DNA from 4 places in the Thiocystis violascens DSM 198 genome. Region 1 is predicted to be linked to each of the others. Evidence: predicted binding sites of a transcription regulator. Region 1 holds the regulator's gene; each other region holds the start of a gene.
The links. The regulator sigma-54, encoded in region 1, starts transcription at its own class of promoters, with help from an activator protein. The targets are predictions, from matches to a motif close to TGGCANGNTNCNTGCTT.

Region 2: glnA (glutamate--ammonia ligase) is a predicted target of sigma-54. The motif match lies at 1,672-1,688, and genes of this name have one in related genera.
Region 3: THIVI_RS18165 (SIR2 family protein) is a predicted target of sigma-54. The motif match lies at 1,251-1,267, and genes of this name have one in related genera.
Region 4: THIVI_RS19075 (DUF2202 domain-containing protein) is a predicted target of sigma-54. The motif match lies at 1,918-1,934, and genes of this name have one in related genera.

What each region holds. Positions count from the first base shown of each region.
Region 1 covers NC_018012.1:2,438,084-2,441,164, reverse strand. Annotated here, with positions in the region: gene hprK (HPr(Ser) kinase/phosphatase) at 1-99, opposite strand, end outside; gene THIVI_RS10815 (PTS sugar transporter subunit IIA) at 125-574, opposite strand; gene hpf (ribosome hibernation-promoting factor, HPF/YfiA family) at 861-1,184, opposite strand; gene THIVI_RS10805 (RNA polymerase factor sigma-54) at 1,215-2,699, opposite strand; gene lptB (LPS export ABC transporter ATP-binding protein) at 2,937-3,081, opposite strand, start outside.
Region 2 covers NC_018012.1:3,065,737-3,068,817, forward strand. Annotated here, with positions in the region: gene glnA (glutamate--ammonia ligase) at 32-1,435, opposite strand; gene THIVI_RS13605 (efflux RND transporter permease subunit) at 2,256-3,081, opposite strand, start outside.
Region 3 covers NC_018012.1:4,081,639-4,084,719, forward strand. Annotated here, with positions in the region: gene THIVI_RS18160 (AMP-dependent synthetase/ligase) at 1-284, opposite strand, end outside; gene THIVI_RS18165 (SIR2 family protein) at 325-1,209, opposite strand; gene THIVI_RS18170 (DEAD/DEAH box helicase) at 1,703-3,081, opposite strand, start outside.
Region 4 covers NC_018012.1:4,294,283-4,297,363, forward strand. Annotated here, with positions in the region: partial or broken gene THIVI_RS19060 (Tn3 family transposase) at 1-344, opposite strand, end outside; gene THIVI_RS19065 (recombinase family protein) at 375-992, opposite strand; gene THIVI_RS19070 (hypothetical protein) at 1,190-1,699, opposite strand; gene THIVI_RS19075 (DUF2202 domain-containing protein) at 1,981-2,664, shown strand; gene THIVI_RS19080 (sigma-54-dependent transcriptional regulator) at 2,676-3,081, opposite strand, start outside.

The DNA.
Region 1 (3,081 bases):
GCCCTGCAAGGGGCGCGGCTCGCGCGGCTCGGGCGTCAGCCAATGCAGCTTGAGCTGGGATCCGGTCTGCGCAATCAGGGACTGAAGGCTATCGATCATCGCTGGCGGCCGTTGCAAGGGCGGCTTAGCGCGAGTTCAACACTTGCAGGAGCAATGCCGGCGAATCCGCCGCGCGCAGTTTCGCCCGGATCGCCGGATCGTTGAACAGACTGGCCAGATGCGCCAGGAGGCGCAGATGTTCGTCGTTCGCGGCATCCGGCACCAGCAGCGCAAAGGCGAGATCCACCGGCTCGCCGTCGGTCGCGTCATAGTCCACGCCCCGGACCGTCTGCACGAAGGCTCCCAACACCTCCGTGACCTCCTTGATCCGGGCATGCGGCAAGGCGATGCCATGGCCAAGTCCGGTACTGCCAAGGCGCTCGCGTTCCAGCAGTCGCTCGAACACGGTCTCGGTGTGCAGGCGCGGATGACCGCTTGCCAGCAGTTCGGCCAGCGTTTCGAGCAGGCGTTTTTTGCTCGCGATCTCAAGAGCGCACCCGATTCGGGCTTCGCTGATCAGGTCTGGGCTCAACATGGCTCAACGTCCTAGGATTCGCGGACGCGCATGGCGGCCGCCAGGTCTTCGCGCGCATTCCGCGGGCAGTCTCGCGGGTTCGGCGCGATGGTCGCGCAATCGCTGTCTAGGGTCATGAATTCGGGTCTCCTGCGATCGACCTGTCGGCTGGATCTGAGCCTAATGGTGGTGATCGTCTCTCGTCGTCTCAATAAAAAACACCCCGAACGGTCAGTCAACGAGCCGCCCGAGGTGCCTGGTGCGTGCCTACGGAAGCAACGCGTTCGCCTTCAATGCTCGGCCGCGGCTATTCCTCCGCCTCGGCGATTTTCGCAACAGGACCGCGGTGGCTGCTTTTCTTTTCCTTGTGGCGCAGCACCTGGCGATCAAGCTTGTCGATCAGGGCATCGATCGCCGCGTACATATCTTCGTGGGTAGAGTCGGCAAACACATTACCCCCATTGACATTGAGTGTCGCCTCCGCCTTTTGGGCGAGTTTTTCAACGCTGAGGACGACGTGGGCGTTGATGACGTGGTCAAAATGTCGCCCCAGGCGCTCGAATTTGTTCTCGACATAATCCCTGAGTGCATCGGTAATGTCGATGTGGTGACCCGTCAGGTTGATCTGCATCGTGTGACTCCTTAAGGTTCAAACGGCCTGTCAATCCAGGCGTTTGCGCTCGTTCGAGGGTGGGAGACCCATTGCCTCGCGGTATTTGGCGACTGTCCGGCGCGCGACCTTGATCCCCTGACCCTCAAGCTCCTTGGCGATTTTCTCGTCGCTCAGTGGCTTCCTGGCGGACTCCGCCGCGATCAGTTTGCGAATCAGGGCGCGGATGGCCGTGGACGAACACTCGCCGCCAGAAGCGGTATTGACGTGAGAGGAAAAAAAATATTTGAACTCGAAAGTGCCTCGCGGGGTGTGCATGTATTTCTGCGTGGTGACCCTGGAGACGGTGGATTCGTGCAATTCGAGCGCCTCGGCAATGTCGCGCAGAATCATCGGCCGCATCCCCTCGTCGCCCTGCTCGAAAAAATCCTGCTGCATTTCCACGATCTTGGAACCCACGCGCAGGACGGTATCGTTGCGGCTCGCCAGACTCTTGATGAACCAGCGTGCCTCCTGCAGATGGCTCTTCAGGGTCGTACCGTCGGCGCTCTGATCGGAGCGGCGGATCAAGCGCGCATAGTCCGCGTTCACTCTCAGTTTAGGCGTCGATTCGGGATTCAGCTCGACCAGCCAGCGGCCCTCCAGCTTGCGCACGAAGAGGTCCGGGACAACGTACTCCGAAGGCGCCGCCTCGATCAAGGATCCAGGCCGCGGATTGAGTCGGCGAATGAGTTCGATGGCGCTGACGATCTCCGGCTCCGGCGCATTGAGCAGGCGCGCCAGCGCGGCGATGTCTTTTCTCGGCAGATGCTCGAACCCGTCGCGGCAGATGGCAATGGCCAGGTCGCGGCAAGGCGTCTCCGAGGGCATCTGGCGCAATTGAAGCAGCAGACATTCCCGCGGATCCCGCGCGCCCACCCCGGGCGGATCGAGCGATTGGACGCGATGGAGCAGGGTCTGCACCTCATCGGCACCGATCTCCGGGTGGTCGATCGTGGTCAGCAGATCCTCGATGTGGGTGCGCAGATACCCGTCCGCGTCGATGGCGTCGATGATCGCCTGGGCGATCATGAAATCGCGCTCGTTGAGACGGCTGAGGTTCAGTTGCCAGGCGAGATGATCGTGCAGCGTTTGCGGACGGCTTTGGTGGGCGAAAGGGTCGTAGTCCGCGCCGTCATCGCCGCCTTGAGCGGCGGTGGGCAGATAGCTGTCGTAGACATCCTCCCATTGCGTATCGACCGGAAGCTCGTCGGGCATCTCGCTGGACTCGGACGGAACCTCCCGATCGATCCGCAGATCCTCCTCGGCGCGCGTGCGCGCGACCTCCTCGATCGGCTGGATCCGGCTGTCGCTCGCCTCGCTGGCACTGAATCGCTCGGCATCGTCGCCCTCCTCCAGCATGAGATTGGTATCGAGCGCCTCCTGTATCTCTTTCTGAAGTTCGAGCGTGGACAATTGCAGAAGCTTGATCGCCTGCTGCAACTGGGGCGTCATGGTGAGGTGTTGGCCGAGGCGAAGCTGGATGGATTGCTTCATGGAGCGCGAGTGCGTCTTGAGATGATCCCGTTCGAGTGCGAAAGCGTTAAGCGCGTCTTCGGCGATTCTAGCCCATTTCAATCTCCCGCGTTCGCCGTGTCCGGGCAGGGGGAGTGATGATGATTTTATCTTACACCCTTCCCGATCATGGCGGGGGCGTTAAATCGCAAACTTCCCCCGAGCGGCCGGGAGACCGACGCGGGTTGCGCGCGCGGCATGGCCGATGGCGTTTCAGGGCTACATGGAAAAATCGGCGCCCAGATAGACATCCCGTGCCTGCTGGTTGGCGAGCAGATCGGCCGGCACCCCGGCGGCGATCACCGTCCCGGCGCTGATGATGTAGCTGCGGTCGCAAATGTCGAGCGTCTCGCGCACATTGTGG
Region 2 (3,081 bases), 630 kb from region 1:
CTGAGAGATCGAATGTCTCCGCCGAAGTCCTTTACAGGCTGTAATACATGTCGAATTCAACCGGATGCGTGGTCATGCGCAACCGGGTGACTTCAGCCATTTTCAAGGTGATGTAACTGTCGATCAAATCGTCGCTGAAGACGCCCCCGGCGGTCAGGAAGTCGCGATCCTGATCCAGCGCGTCCAGCGCCATATCCAGCGAATAGCAGACGGTCGGAATCGACTTCGCCTCCTCGGGCGGCAGGTCGTAGAGATCCTTGTCCATGGCATCGCCGGGATGGATCTTGTTCTGGATACCATCCAGACCGGCCAGCATCATGGCCGAGAATGCCAGGTAGGGGTTGCCGGTGGAGTCCGGGAAACGCACCTCGATGCGGCGGCCCTTGGGGCTGGCGCTGAACGGGATGCGAATGGAGGCGGAGCGGTTGCGCGCCGAGTAGGCCAGCATGACCGGGGCCTCGAATCCAGGGACCAGTCGCTTATAGGAATTGGTCGAGGCATTGGTCAGGGCATTCAGCGCGCGAGCGTGCTTGATGATGCCACCGATGTAATACAGCGCCGTGTCGGACAGACCGCCGTATTTGTCGCCGGCAAAGAGGTTCTGGCCGTCCTTGCTCAACGATTGATGAACGTGCATGCCGGTGCCATTGTCGCCGACGATCGGCTTAGGCATGAAGGTGGCCGTCTTGCCATAGGCATGCGCGACATTCTGGATCACGTACTTGGTGATCTGGTTCTTGTCGGCGCGGCGGACCAACGTATCGAAGCGGGTGCCGATCTCGCACTGTCCCGCAGTGGCGACCTCGTGATGATGGACCTCGACCGGAACGCCCATTTCCTCGAGCGTCAAGCACATGGCCGCGCGCAGATCGTTCAGCGAATCGACCGGCGGAACAGGGAAATAGCCGCCCTTGGTGCCGGGACGATGACCCATGTTGCCATCCGGGAAGACGCGCTCGGAGTTCCAGCCGGCCTCTTCCGAGTCGATCTTGTAGAAGCAACCGCTCATGTCGGCGCCCCAGCGGACGTCGTCCAGGATGAAGAACTCGGGCTCCGGGCCAAAGTAGGCGGTATCCGCCACGCCGGTTGACTTCAGGTAAGCCTCGGCGCGCTTTGCGACGGAGCGAGGATCGCGCTCATAGCCGGTCATGGTCTCGGGTTCGAGAATATCGCAGCGAATGATCAGGGTATTTTCGTCGGTGAAGGGGTCCATCACGGCGGTATCGGGCTCCGGCATCAGAACCATGTCGGATGCCTCGATGCCTTTCCACCCGGCGATCGACGAGCCATCGAACATCTTGCCGTCCCTGAACATGTCTTCGTCGATCACACTGGCTGGCATGGAGACGTGCTGCTCCTTCCCGCGGGTATCCGTGAAGCGAAGATCGACGAACTTCACTTCGTTGTCTTTGATCATCTTGATGACGTCTGTCATAGAATTGTCTCCGATGCTGTGTAATTGAAAATCGAGACCGGTTGATAACGATGTGCGGCGCTTGCGTGTTGTTGTAAATTCAGAAAAAACCGGCATCCGGCCCCGGAACCTGACAGGCGATGGACTGCCTTGCTCGATGCGAAAAAACCGCTCAAGCTGACGAAGAATAGGCGGCTTCTCGTCCAACCCAAATCAATCCGGCCATGAGCAGCATAATCCTGGGCTTCGACGAACGCATGCAATGATAGAGCCAGAAATGGGCAGGCTTTGCCCAAGGCGGATCCAGGATGCGTCTGGCTTTGCCAAGGCCGGCTTGCATCAATGATGGTCAGCGACGCTCGGCCAATCCCTCATGTTCAGCAGACCATTTCGAGTACGTCCAGACGCCCTCACTTGAAACGCACCGATCACACCCGTGGATCGTCACGCACTCAAATAGCGAGCCATGATGATATCACGCACTAATATAGTGCGCGCATCTATCCAAACTTCCCAGATGGGCGGCCACCACTGGGTGGCGCTCCGCCCGTGCGTCTGTAATGGTGTGCGTCGGCTCGACCACGGCGGAGATTTGTGGACGGACGGACGGATGGCTCGGCATCCACGTCGATGCCCTGGATGCGATCCCGCTATCTCCCAACCTCGCACTGGTCGCATTAGGTCTTATCGGTCTCGGCTTCGGACGCAGCCACAATCAACACTGCGGAGAATCGCTGGAATCACACCGTAGGAGCCCGCTTGCGGGCGACTGGCATCAAGATCTTTCGAGGGCTCGCCCGTCGCCCGCAAGCGGGCTCCTACGGTCAGGATACGGCAGCCGTTATCTCCTCGCGCCGTGCATCTCGGTGTCCCTATCCATTCCCCCGCCATGCACCTTCTCGCGCAACCGCTGAAACACCACATACAGCATCGGAATCAGAAAGATGCCAACCATTGAGGCGGCGAGCATACCGCCAAAGACGGCGGTGCCAACCCCGCGCTGACTGGCCTCCCCGGCCCCGCTGGCGATGATGAGCGGAACCAGCCCGAGGATGAAGGCGAAGCTGGTCATGAGCACGGCGCGAATCCGCATCCGCGCGGCATGGGTGGCGGCTTCCAGCAAGGGTTTGCCGCCCGCCCGCTCCTCCATCGCGAACTCGACGATCAAAATGGCGTTCTTGCTCGCCAGTCCGATCAGCACCACGATACCGACCTGGGCGTAAAGATCGTTAGGCAACCCGGCAATCCAGAGCGCGGACATCGCCCCCAGCACGCCGACGGTGACCGACAGCAGCACCGCCGCCGGCATCGACCAGCTTTCATAGAGTCCGACCAGGAACAGATAGGCGAAGAGCACCGCCAGACCGAGCACGATCGGCGTCTTGCCGCCGGCCTCTTTTTCCTGGAAGGCGGTGCCGGTCCACTCGAACCCATAGCCGCTCGGCAGGGTCGTGGCGGAGAGCCGTTCCATGGCGGTCAGCGCCTCGCCGGAGCTGCGCCCCGGAGCCGGTCCGCCCTGGATGGTGACGCTGCGGTAGTTGTTATAGCGCTGCAGGAGTTGCGGGCCGAGGATGAGTTTCGGGGTCATCACCGCCCGGATGGGCACCATTTCTCCCTGACTATTGCGGACATGGATGCGATAGACATCGTCGAACTGCTGCCGATCA
Region 3 (3,081 bases), 1.6 Mb from region 1:
AGACCGAGCGAGAACGCGGCCTGATCGAACATGACCCATTCCGGACAGTTGCGCAGCAGCACCGCGACCCGGTCGCCGGATTCGAGCGACTCGCCGGCGAGCGCCCGGCGCCAGCGTGCCACCCACTGCCCCATGTCGCGCCAGGTCAGATCCCGCCAGCCATCGGCGCGCTCGAAAAATCGATAGGCCGTGCGGTCGGGCGTTCGGAGGATCCGCTGCAGAAAGAGTCCGTCCAGGGTTCTGGCTCGATCGACTGCGATTAGATCCTCGGACCATCGACTCACAAGGCTTTCCTCATCATTGTTATGGTTCGTGAATATTCGCCTAACACCCAATTCCATGGTGATTTGGGAGCAACGCGCCCAGTGCGTCAGGCTGTGCGGCGACCGCGAGCAGATCCGGGATGTCCGCTTCGACGATCACGATATCCTTGCTTTCGCAGTAACGCCGTTCCTTGTCCGTCGGCTCGGGAATCAGTGCCCATCCGGCCGGCGAGGCCGCTCCATGGATGATATCCGACATCACCATGCGTTCGGTATCGCGGCGCAGGCTCAGACCGAGAAAGAGATAGCGACGGTCCACGCGAGAGGATTTCAGGAACGCGGGGATCGCGAAACCGCCCATCAACTCGGTAATGTAGTCCACATAGTCGGCGTCCGAGGCGATGTAGGTGGCATCGGGACGCGGACTGCCCATGGGCTTGAACAGAATGGGCCGCCCGGAATCTACCTCATTCTGATCCGCCTCGCGATAGCTGGTTCCGTCATAGGAATGGATGCGGAAGCGATAATCCGTACCGCCGGTCCGGGCGATGCCGCGGATCAGCGTGTGAGGCACATCCGCATAGGATTCCTGAAGTTGGGTATCGCGGTTGATGTCGACCACGTAGGCCGGACGGAGCGTTTTCAGCCAATCATGCAGGGGCGCGCGGGTCCAGATGCGCTGACCGTAGGTGGCTTCCAGGAAGCGGTGAACGGCGGCACGTCCGCGTTTGAGTTCGACATTCATGGCCGCGCGCGGAAACTCCCACATCAGGCGTTTTGACATGGGTTTGCCGTCGTTCATGGCGAGGATGAGGCTGTCGCTATCGGCCGGGATGGCTTCTCCGGTGACCGGGTCGACCGCGCCGATTAGGGCGCCTGGGCCAAGATAGGGAACCAGGGCTCCACGAGCCAGGTCATTGACGAGCGTTTCGAGTTTTGCTGACATCTTTCATTTTACCCCTGAGCGGATGGTTTTGCTTAAGCGGTAAGCAAAATTTCAGCCACTTGACGCGAAGGCAAAAAATTTTCTATCGATTCAGATGACTGCGTGGATAGTAACGCAGGGCTTCGTGGCTGATCCACGACGATGAAGCGATTGAGCACGATGTTTACGGGTAATCATGCCCAGCTTGTCGTGTAGGCGACAAGCGCACGAATCGCGAGTTAGGGATCTTTTGTCATCAGGGTGAAGGCGATTTCCGAGGCATTTCGTGCCGAATGTAAGGCGACTTCCGGCTTCGCCCCTTCGCCCCTTCGCCCCTTCGCCCCTTCGCCCCATCGACAGGCTCAGGGCTCAGGGCGAGCCGCTCAGTACAGGGAGCCAAGTTGTTAAGGGTTGACTACGAACGGATTAAATTTGGTACGAGTTTCCCTGGAAATCGCCCACATTCCCCTTGCCCCTTGCCCCTTGCCCCTTGCCCCTTGCCCCTGACATGCGCTCAGTCACGCGGTTTGCGGCTTGACCCCCGATCCGCGCGAAAGCCGCTGGAATCCTTGGACGGCGGGCCGCGACGCGGGGCGCTTCCATCCCCGCTCTGGCGACGAAAACCGCCAGCCGCGCGAGGCGTTTTGTCCTGCGCCTGGCCCGGTGTCTGGCCGTATTTTGGGCTGGGCGCATGCCCGTGGGAGGCTTCCGCGGGTCTGGTCCCGTCGGCGGGCGAAATGCGCAGCGCCTGACCGCGGACGAAGACCCGTTTGAGATGATTGACCACCTCGCGCGGCATGCCCTTGGGGAGATCGACGATGGAATGGTCGTCCTGGATGTTGATGCGTCCGATGTAGCGGCCTTCGATCCCGCCTTCATTGGCGATGGCGCCGACAATCTCGCGCGGCGTCGCGCCGTGCTGGTGGCCGACCTCGATGCGGTAACTGACCAGATCCGCGTCTTCCCGTCGGCCCTGCGCGTGCTCTGTTCGTGGCCGGCTGTCGTCACGCTCCGGGCGTGGCCGACGCTCGTCCCGGCCTTCCGAACGCGGAGGACGCTCGGACCATTCGCGTTTGGGCGCGGCCGGGCGTGGCAGATCTTCCTTGACGTTCAACGGCCGTTCGCGCTGGTTCAGAAAGGCCAGCGCGGCGGCGATGTCCATGATCTCGATCTCCTGCTCCTGGCCGATGCGGGCGAGCAGGCGGTAGAAGAAGTCGAGATCCTGCTCGGTCATCGTCGTGCGCACTTCGGTGATGAAGCGGTCGATCCGCGATTGGCTCAGGGCGGCGGCCGAGGGCGGGTCCATGGCCGGGACATCGCGTCGGATGGTCCGCTCGATCGCTCGCAGCAGACCGCGTTCGCGCGGTTCGACCAGCAGGATGGCGCGCCCGGCGCGACCCGCGCGCCCGGTGCGACCGATCCGATGCACATAGGCCGAGGGATCGGTGGGGATGTCGTAGTTGACGACATGGCTGATGCGCTCGACATCGAGCCCGCGCGCGGCGACATCGGTGGCGACCAGGATGTCGAGTTGACCCTGCTTCAGACGCTCCACCGTGCGCTCGCGCATCTCCTGATTCATGTCGCCGTTCAGCGGTTCGGCGGCGAAGCCGTGGGCCTTGAGCTTGTCGGAGAGTTCGGTGGTGGCGTTCTTGGTGCGCACGAAGATCAACATGCCGTCGAACGGTTCCAATTCCAGGATGCGCGTGAGCACGTCGAGCTTATGGAAGCGGGTGACGACGCAGTGATGCTGGTCGATGGTGTCGACGGTCGCGGAGGCCGAGGCGATCCGCACCTCGACCGGATCGACGAGACGATCCTGGGCGACCCGGCGGATCGCCGGCGGCATGGTGGCGGAGAAGAGCGCGACCTGACGCTCTTTCGGGGCCTGCT
Region 4 (3,081 bases), 1.9 Mb from region 1:
TCGTAACGGTCGCGGATTTCCGCCGCATGCTCCCAACGCTGCTCGCCGACGCGGTAGGCAGGCAAGCCGTCCATGGTCTCGAACTGGATATGCAGTTGCTTGGCCAGCGTCTGCAGCACCACCAGCGGGACGGCCAGCGGGTCTTCCAGGAAGGTGCCCAGGTAGCGCACCGTCCCCAGTTGCACGGCAAAACCAAGCCGGTTGTGCTCGCCGCGCTTCTGCGCGATCAGCGCCTGGTCCGCCTCGTCCAAGTGGAAGTAGCGGATCAGACCCGGGGGTGAAGGTGGTCCCGGGTAGCGGCCATAGTGTTCGCGCTACGTCTGAGAAAGAAAGCTGACCGGCATGCGGATCCCCGTCGCGCAGTGAGGACCCGGTTATCGCGGGTCTTGGTGCATCGCCCAAATGCGCTTCACTTGGCTGACGCTGCATCCGGCCAGTTCGGCGGTCTTCTGGATCGTGTGACCCGCACGGCGCAGGACCAGGATACGTTGGTGGGTCGTGGTATCGGCCTTGCGCCCGGTGTACTTGCCGGACGCCTTGGCCAATTGCACGCCCTGGCGCTGGCGCTCGCGGCGGGTCTCGTCGTCGTCGCGCGCCATTTGCAGGGCGAGCTTGAGCAGCAGTTCCTGCACCGACTCCAGCACGATCTTGGCCACCCCGTCGGCAGCGGCGGCCACCTCGGAGAGGTCGACCACGCCCGGTACGGCCAGCCGCGCGCCCTTGGCGCGGATCGCACCGACCAGTTGCTCGGCTTCGGCCAACGGCAGCCGGCTGATGCGATCGATCTTCTCGGCGACGACCACCTCTCCCGGTTGCAGGTCGGCGATCATCCGCAGGAGTTCGGGTCGGTCGGCGCGCGCACCGGAGGCCTTCTCGCGGTAGACACCGGCAACGTAGTAGCCGGCCGCGCGCGTGCTGTGCTCGATCTCGACCTGGCGGGTGAGGTCCTGTTCGTCCGTGCTGACGCGCAGGTAGATGCGGGCGACTTTCATCGGCGCTGGCCAAGATGGGTGTACCGAACTTGGCTACCGTCGCGCGTGTGGCCAAGAATGGCAAATACCGATGTTATTTGGCCGCGCCCTAATTGGCTATCCATGTTGGCTGCCGGCGTTCTGAAAAAATCAGAAAACGTCAACGCCCACGAACGTTTGAGCTAAGTTGCGCGTCAACTTGAGCGAAGGGTTAGGCGTCACTGCTCGGACACCCAGGCCAAGTACCGCTCTGCAAGCGCCGGCGTGAGTTCAAGCGCTGCCTCGGCCATCGCTGGCTGACCCTTGGCCACTGCCAGTGCGGCCATACAGCAGCCAAGGTGCTCTGGCGACCAACTTGCATGCACCGCAGCCGCAACCAGAGCTGGAAGGCGCCGGAGCGCTTCAAAGTACGGCGCCTCCAAGTCCTTCGGTATTGATGGGCCGTTCCTTTCACGGCAGATCTCAACCCACGCCGGGAAGTGAAAGTACGAAGCGTCGGCCCTGTCAGGTGCGATTGCGAGCGCCGCGACGACGTGCGGAACGGCGGCGTACGAGCCTTCAAAGACGTCGCCTTGATGCGCGAGCGCGCTCCAGAGGCTAAACCACGGCTCATTCCTTCCTTCGGATGTGGGCAGGGTCGTGAGCGCGCGGAGCATCGCGGGGATGTCGGCCGCAGATCCGTACGCGTGCGACAGTTGGCTCCAGCGGGGACTTTCAAGGTCGAGCATAGGAACGCCAGTGTTGTGTGTGACACCTAACCCCACTTTGACCGAAGGGTGGCCAACCATCAATGCCTTGCGTACACGTAAATTGGCTTAACCCGGTTTTCCGTTCCACTGCGCCTCGAACCCCTTCATTCGACATTTTTGTCGAGCCAAACCGCACTTGTCGAAGTTTACTCTGCATTCTATCTAATAAATATTTGATATATATAGGAATAATATTATGGCATTCCATGTGCTTGGCGTCTCGTGACAATCCGTCGAGACTTCGCTGCCGGGAAATGACCATGAAGACACAATACCATCTGCTGCCCCTCGCCCTCGCCGCCATTCTGAACGCCGCGCCCGCCATCGGCGCCGGCCCACGCAGCGCGCAGCCCGTGCAACCGATCCTGGCGGATCTGGAGAGTACGGAAGCGGAGGCCCTGCTGTTCATGCGCGAGGAAGAGCGGCTGGCGCGCGATGTCTATCTTGTCATGGACGAACTCTGGCAGGCGCTGCCATTCGCGAATATCGCCCTATCCGAGCAGAAACACATGGATAGCGTGAAATCCATGATGGACAAATACGACCTGACCGATCCGTCCAACCCCAACGAGCCGGGGGTTTTTGCCAATCCCGAACTGCAGGCGCTCTATTCCCAGTTGATCGACGATGGCGACGAGTCCTACCTTGCCGCCCTGCGGGTTGGCGCTCTGATCGAGGAGGTGGACATCGAGGATCTTCAGAACGTGAGCGCGGCGACCGAAAACCCGGCCCTGCAGACGCTGTACGGCAATCTGCTGCGCGGCTCGCGTAATCATCTGCGCGCCTTCGCCTCCGAGATCGAGCGTCAGGGCGTGGTTTATGAGGCCCAGGTGCTCGATCCGACCGAGCTGAACGCGATTCTCGATACCCCGATGGAGCGTGGCGGTCAGGGCAAAGGGCAGGGCACCCAGGGGGGCGGACGTATCGCTCGCCCCGGCGTTTGAGTCACCGCTCCTTAAACTGACCGCCGTCGCAGTGCGTATTTCCCCATCTTGTACCTCAGTACCCGCTCGCTGACGCCCAGCCGTTCGGCGGCGCGGGTCTGAATCCAGTCGGTCTCCTCCAGGGCTGCGGTCAGCAGATCGCGCTCTAGGATGTCGAGGCGCTCTTGCAACAATCCCTGAGCCAGCGTCGTACCATGGCGTACCTCTTCCGGCAGGTCGGCCGGCTGGAGCAGACTGCCGCGCGCCAGGGTCAGGCTACGCTGCAGGATGTGCTCCAACTCGCGCACGTTGCCCGGATAGTCGTAGCGGACCAGTAGATCGAGGGTCTGCGGCGCGATACGGATGGGACGGCGTGCGTCGCGGGCGACGAAATGCGCCACCAGCGCGGGGATGTCCTCGCGCCGGCGGCGCAACGGC